DNA from 2 places in the Cutibacterium nasicola genome. Region 2 is predicted to be linked to the other one. Evidence: riboswitches for the same ligand, from Rfam matches in the RefSeq annotation. Region 2 holds a riboswitch; the other holds the start of a gene.
What was found. Region 2 has a riboswitch for thiamine pyrophosphate ahead of ACUCCZ_RS10325 (ECF transporter S component). Riboswitches for the same ligand answer to the same signal wherever they lie in the genome.

Region 1 (3,409 bases), 790 kb from region 2:
CGCAGCCGCGAAGTGTCGAGCATGGTTCCGGTGGAAAAGACACGGTTGGCAGGCAGCCCAGTGGCTTCCTGGGCGACGACGGTGAGCACGTCGCACGGATTGGTCACCAGCACGAAAAGGGCATTCGGGGACTGTTCAACCAGTTGCGGCATGAGAGAGCGCAAGATATTGGCGTTGACGCCAGCGAGGTCCAGACGAGTCTGGCCTGGCTTTTGCCTGGCCCCGGCCGTGATGAAGACGACGTCAGAGTCGGCAGTGTCGTGAACGTCAGCGCCACCCATGACCGACGCAGGAGTGAACTGGGTGCCGTGGGCGAGATCTGCTACCTCAGCCTCGACCTTGTCCTTGGCGATGTCATAGAGGGCAACGAGGTCAGCTGATCCACGAATGAGGCAAGCGTAGGCCAGTGAAGAACCGACCGAACCAGCACCAACAACGGAAATTTTGGAGGCGCGACGGGTGGCGTCAAAAGTGCTCATGCTCATCATCTTAGGGTGCCTCGTGTCTGATGATGGATCCTGCGCACCGGGGCTGCTCATCTGAACAAGCTGTCAGCAAGGCTGGGCGGTTGTGCATGCCTTGAGGTCACCGCCCGTTCGCTCGGCGCCACGCCTGTGCGAGCTCCCGAGCGCTGGACTCGGGATCGGCGCTTCGACAAATTGCCGAGACCACGCTGAGGCCGTCACAGCCCATCCGGGCTACGTCCTGAGCATCACAGACAGTGACTCCCCCGATGACGCATACCGGCCACGGACTGACGTCGACGACAGCGCGTATCGCAGCCAGGCGGAGCTCCCCTGCCTCAGGTTTGGTTCCCGTGCTGTGCAAGGCCCCGACGCCCAAGTAGTCGACAACGTCACGGCCATGAGACAGCGCAGCCTCCACGTGAGCAGGGATCTGCGCGGACAAGCCGATCAGCAGATCGTCCCCGAGAATCTCTCGAGCCTGGGCTACCGGCATGTCGGACTGCCCGACATGGACGCCGTCCGCCCCGATGTCGGCGACCAGATGCACCCGGTCGTCAATGATGAGGGGTACGCCGCTGCACACATTCCGCACCCGTCTTCCTACGACGACGAATTCGTCGTCGGGCATATCGTGGTCGCGAAACTGAACCAGAGTCACTCCACCGGCGACAGCGCGCCGCACGGTCTCGACGACCGCGTCTGGACCACCGCATTGGGCGGTGTCTGTGACGAGGTACACCGACAGGTCGAAGTCAGGACGTGACATCGCGAAGCCCTCCCTGCGCGCCAACTTCATCGGGTGAGACCAGGAACAGTTCGTCGATGAGAGCCTGAGCGAATCCACCCGGACCCACACTGTGATCCGCCGCTCGTTCGGCAGCCACACACACCATGGCGGTTGCGGATGCAGCGGCAATGAGATGATCATTCTGGACGCCTGCAAAGGCCGCCGTGAGAGCCCCCAGCGAGCATCCGACGCCGGTCACTCGCGCCATCCATTCATGCCCCGATGACACGGTTACGTGCCGGTGCACGTCCATGATGTGATCGACGGGGCCACTGATGGCGACCACAGTGCCGTATGTGCGCACGAGATCAGCTGCGGATCCCAATGCGTCCTCGACGGCATCTCCGGCCTCCGGCCCTCGAGCAGACGCTCCTGTTCCGGCCAGTGTCAACACCTCGGAGGCGTTCGCCCTGATGACGGCTGGAGCGCCGACGCACAAAGCGTCCAGGGCGACTTGGGTACGCCATGGCATCCCGACTCCCACTGGGTCGAGCACCCAGGGTGTGTCACCACCTGCTGCGCCCCGCACGGCAGCAACCATGGCCTCGGCGGTCTCCCGGTACGGAGTACCAGTATTGACGAGCACGCCGTCAGCCACCGAGGCGAATCTCTCAGATTCCTCAGGGTTGTCGACCATGGCAGGAACCGCCCCCGCAGCCAACAACACATTCGCGGTGAAATTGGCAACCACGATGTTGGTCAAGCACTGCACCAGCGGCTTGTCCCGACGCAGCCGCTCCACGGACTCCGACACCAAATTCGACAACTCAGTCATGTCAACCACTCCCTTCGCCGGCATTACCCGGACAGGTTCAGGCGGTCGGCACCATCTCGGCACCCTCTCAGCCCTTGTGGTGGGCTCCCGCGTTGTTGTGGTCCACTTTAACGCCGAGCGGACACTTGGCCACACCAACATGTCAGTGGCCAGGTGGCCAAATGGAACGCCCCAGAGCCGCAAGCACCGACTCGTGCATCGCTTCAGATACCGTCGGGTGCGCGACGATCGCCTCAACCAGCGTCTCCGGCGTGGCCTCGAAAGCCTGGGCAACGGTGAAACCCTGGATCATCTCGGTGCCGTCAGGACCGACCATGTGCGCCCCCAGCAACTCACCGGTATCGATGTCGAAGATGGTCTTGACGAAACCGTCAGCCTCCCCCGGCGCAAGAGCTTTACCGTTACCTGACAAGGAAAATCGCCCCACCACAATGTTGGCTCCACTCTTCTTTGCCTCTTCCTCGGACACTCCGCCCGACGCCACCTGAGGTCGGGTGTAAATGCACCCGGGAACCCGGTCGCGTCGCAGGGGATGAGCCGACGAAACCCCGGCCAGATGCTCGACGCACACCACCGCTTCATGGCTGGCTTTGTGGGCAAGACATGGACCGCCTGTCACGTCACCCACTACATAGAGGCCGGCAACCGTGGTACGGCTCCACTCGTCGGCGACGATGAATCCGCGCCGGTCACGTTCGACACACAGCCCATCCAGGCCCAGCCCCTCGGTGTTCGGGGCGACTCCCGTGGCGACCAGTACCACGTCTGTCGTCACTGATTCCTCAGTTCCCTCCTTGGTGGTAAACGTCGTCACCCCATGGGCCGTCGCAACGTCCGACACATCCGTGTGCACACGGATACCCCGGGCACCAAAGTGATGCTCCATGAATGCGCAGACCTCGGGATCCTCAGTCGGGAGTATCCGTGGCAAGACTTCGAGCACCGTCACCTCGACCCCAAGATCGCAGTACAGGCTCGCGAACTCAACGTCAATTGCTCCCGACCCGATGACGAGCAGGGAGTCCGGCAGGGATGAGGGATGCAGGGCCTCGGTCGAGGTCCAGATCCGGTCGTCGTCAGGTGTCACCCCGGGAATCGACTTCGGTCGGGCACCGGTGGCGAGGATGATGTGGTCTCCGCGCAGGGTGCGAGTGCCGTCCTCGCCGTTGACCTCGACCGCCCCCTTGGCGGGAATGGCCGCAGTGCCGGTGATGATCTCGACGCCATTGGCCTTGAGCAACCCGCCGATTCCGGCGCGCAACTGGCCGATGACCGAGTCGGCGTGACCGACGAGGGCGTCGAGATCGATCCCCGTGAGCTCGGCTTTGATCCCTAGGCTGTCGGCCTGTCGGACAGCATGGGCGAGGTCTGCGCCATGGA
Region 2 (3,409 bases):
ACGACGTCCCCGCCAGCCACATCACCGACGATCACGCCGTCGCCACGGTCGTCTCGCTGGCTCGCCCGGGGTGGATCGCTCGGAGTCGGGGAGAGGGGTCGTCGTCCTATCTGCTGGCGTGTGGCACCGGAGTTGAACTGCCTCACAACTGCTCACCTGGGTTGCTCGGACAGTCCTGGTTGGCCGTCGCCCGAACCTCCCGCACTACGAGCGGCGCCCTCATCCGGGCTGCGGTTCCGCTGACGGAATCGGCTGCCTTGGACGCCGGCGCAGCAATGCTTGCGACCGAGACGACGGTTACCTGGGATGGTTGCAAGGCTCGCGGTCGACGCGTTTCGCGGCTTGGTGCCATTGAGTTGTCATCCACCCCGGTCCAACCAGGGAGTGATGAGGCTCGTCGCGCCGTGCTGGAAGCAGTGAGGTCTCGCGGGCTCGGGACAGTGGATCTGACGAAGAACGGTGAGTCCCTGAGGCGTCGGCTTGCCCTGGCCCATCGGGTTCTCGGTGGCCCTTGGCCGGATGTCAGCGACGCGGCCCTGCTGTCCCGCGCCGAGGAGTGGCTCGACCTGGATGGCCTGGCGGCCGGGCGCGGGAGTGACGCCACCTCTGGCCTTCGTGGGCTGTTGGGGTGGCAGGAGTCCGCTCGTCTCGACGAGCTTGTCCCCGAGACCATCACGGTCCCCAGCGGGTCGCGAATCCGCGTCGATTATCCGGAACCCGACAGTGACGCCGCCCCGGTGCTCGCGGTCAAGCTCCAGGAGTGTTTCGGGTGGACTGATGACCCGACGATCTGTGACGGGAAGGTGAGGGTGGTCCTTCACCTGTTGTCGCCGGCCCGGCGACCATTGGCAGTTACCGACGACCTGGCGAGTTTCTGGGCGAACGTGTATCCCGGGGTGAGGGCTGAGAACCGCGTACGCTACTCCAAACATCCGTGGCCGGAGGATCCCATGACGGCCGTCCCCACCAAGCACACCAACCGTTCTCGGTAGGCAGACTGACCTGGTCGCCCCGGAGCGCGGCGCGTGTGGTGAAGTGGTTTGCGATGTCGTGGAGAGCCGCCTGGAATGGCGTGGGGGAGTATCTGCATCACGATTGCCACAATCGTCTGAGGGCGGTGAGGCAGCGAAGACTCCTGAGGGGGAGTGCGACCGGTGGCCACGATGGTCCACCCCCCATGTATCGCAGGCAGTGGTGGTCTTGTCGTCCCCGTGGCTATGATCGGGGGCGACGACAGGGGAGCATCATCGGATGCTGAGAGTGGGCACCGCCCAGACCCTCGAACCTGAACCGGTTAGGACCGGCGTAGGGAGTCGGGCTCTTCGCGCATGTGCGCCCCCTTCCGAATGAACGGAAGGACTTCCATGACCAGCGACAAACCTGCCATGCGGTATCGCACCATTGACATCGTCACCCCAGTGATGATCGCGGTGGCCTTCGGCGTCATCTTCCTCGGTTACGGCGCTCTCTACAGCCTCCTCAAGCCGGTGTCCTCGGTGTATGTGCCAGCCGAGGGCATTCTCACCGGCATCTGGTTCCTACCCGCCCTCATCGCCGGCCTCGTCGTCCGCAAACCGGGCGCTGCCCTTCTCGCAGAGATTCTTGCTGCATGTATCGAGGCGGCTCTGGGAGGCCCATGGGGTCCAGGCACCATCATCTCCGGAGTCATCCAGGCTCTGCCGATGGAACTGTGCCTGCTTGTCGTCGCCTATCGCAAGGTTGGCCCGAGGCTCGCCATAGTGGCCGGAGCTCTCACCGGTTTCGCTGAGGGCATCTACGAACGCATCGCCTACTATCCGATGTTCCGCGTTGGCGACACCATCGTCTACTTCATGTTGATGATCGTTTCCGGAGCGCTGCTTGGCGGGCTGCTGGCGTGGGGAACCGTCCGCGGCCTGGCGGCTGCCGGTGCCCTCAACCCTTTCGCGGTCTCCCGCGACTTGCGTGGCCCCAAGACCGCCAAGGGTGCGAAGGCGACCCGGAAACTGTCATGACTGATGTGTTGACCCGGGACGACCAGGTCGGCAAGGTTTCCGGTCGTCGCGCGGTTCCGGTGGATGTCGAGGGGTTGACGATCGGCGTCCCTGACCGCGACGATCCGATTCTGGGCCCCATCGACCTTCATCTGGCAGCCGGGTCGCGGGTCCTCATTGCCGGACCGTCGGGTGCTGGCAAAACCACTCTGTTGCACGCCGTCGGCGGTTTGCTGGAGGAGGAGAGCTACGACCTGACGGGTCGGGTGAGTACTTGGTCCGGTGGTGTGAGCGTTGGTCTGCTGCAGCAGGAACCGATTCATTCCGTTGTCGCTGCCACGTGCGGACGAGATACCGCCTTCGGGCCGGAGAACCACCGAGTCCCACGCCAGGACATCTGGCCCATCGTCAAGGATTCTCAACGGCGAGCCCGGTTCACGATGCCCGCGGACCACTCGACGACGAAAATGTCCGGCGGTCAGATGCAGCGCCTAGCCATCGCGGGGATTCTTGCCACCAACCCTGGCCTGCTGCTGCTTGACGAGCCCGTCTCCATGTTGGACGAGGAGTCCGCCGCGGCAATCCGTGACGAAGTTGCCAGGATGGCCCACGACCGGACGGTTTTCATCGTCGACCACCACCCGGATCAGTGGGGCGAGATCCTTGACCAGGTTGTCGAGTTGACCGATCACGGCACCCTCAGTCGGATCTGGGATTTCGAAGACTACCTCGACTCGCGTGAGCCCACCGACCTGCCGTGGCATGCCGCCACTCCCGGTGAGACGGTGGCCCGTGCCGTCGCCCTCGACGCTTACCGTCCCCAGTCCGACGACGTGCTGCTGCGTGGGGTCGACATCTCGGCCCGGCGCGGTCACGTCACGGTCTTGTCAGGACCCAGTGGGGTTGGCAAGTCCACCCTGCTGAGACTGCTTGCCGGACTCGACGCCCCCGCCGCCGGTGAGCTCACCCTTCCCGAGCCCGGGCACACCGCCTGGGTACCGCAGAACCCGGAGAACTACCTCGTCGCCCGCACGGCAGCCGACGAGCTCTTCGCATCCCCGGTGGTCCCCGAGGATGCTGATCTGCGCGACCTCGTCAGGACCTTCGGCCTCACGCCGATCCTCGACTCCCACCCCATGACGTGCTCGGGTGGCGAGAAGAGACGCCTTGCCATTGCTGCGGCCCTCGCTCAGAAACCCGATCTGCTCCTCCTCGACGAGCCGACAGTCGGCCTCGACGACGACAGCGGTGCCAGCGTGTTGATGGCCATCCGTGCTGCAGCAGAGTCCGGGGTTGCCGTCGTCGTCTCCTCCCATGATCCTCAGGTCATCGAGATGGCTGACGAGGTCGTTGACGTCGCTTCGTGTCGCGTTCCGGATCCAGCCCCTGACGAGATGCCCCAGGACAGCTCGGCCTTCCTGGCGACGATCAACCCG

Region 1: another riboswitch for thiamine pyrophosphate. It lies ahead of thiM (hydroxyethylthiazole kinase); the one in region 2 lies ahead of ACUCCZ_RS10325 (ECF transporter S component).

What each region holds. Positions count from the first base shown of each region.
Region 1 is NZ_CP199745.2:1,397,235-1,400,643, forward strand. Features, by position in the region: gene ACUCCZ_RS06465 (L-lactate dehydrogenase) at 1-488, opposite strand, end outside; gene thiE (thiamine phosphate synthase) at 586-1,233, opposite strand; gene thiM (hydroxyethylthiazole kinase) at 1,220-2,053, opposite strand; TPP riboswitch at 2,022-2,130, opposite strand; gene lpdA (dihydrolipoyl dehydrogenase) at 2,172-3,409, opposite strand, start outside.
Region 2 is NZ_CP199745.2:2,186,974-2,190,382, reverse strand. Features, by position in the region: gene hrpB (ATP-dependent helicase HrpB) at 1-992, shown strand, start outside; TPP riboswitch at 1,226-1,329, shown strand; gene ACUCCZ_RS10325 (ECF transporter S component) at 1,365-1,994, shown strand; gene ACUCCZ_RS10320 (ATP-binding cassette domain-containing protein) at 1,991-3,409, shown strand, end outside.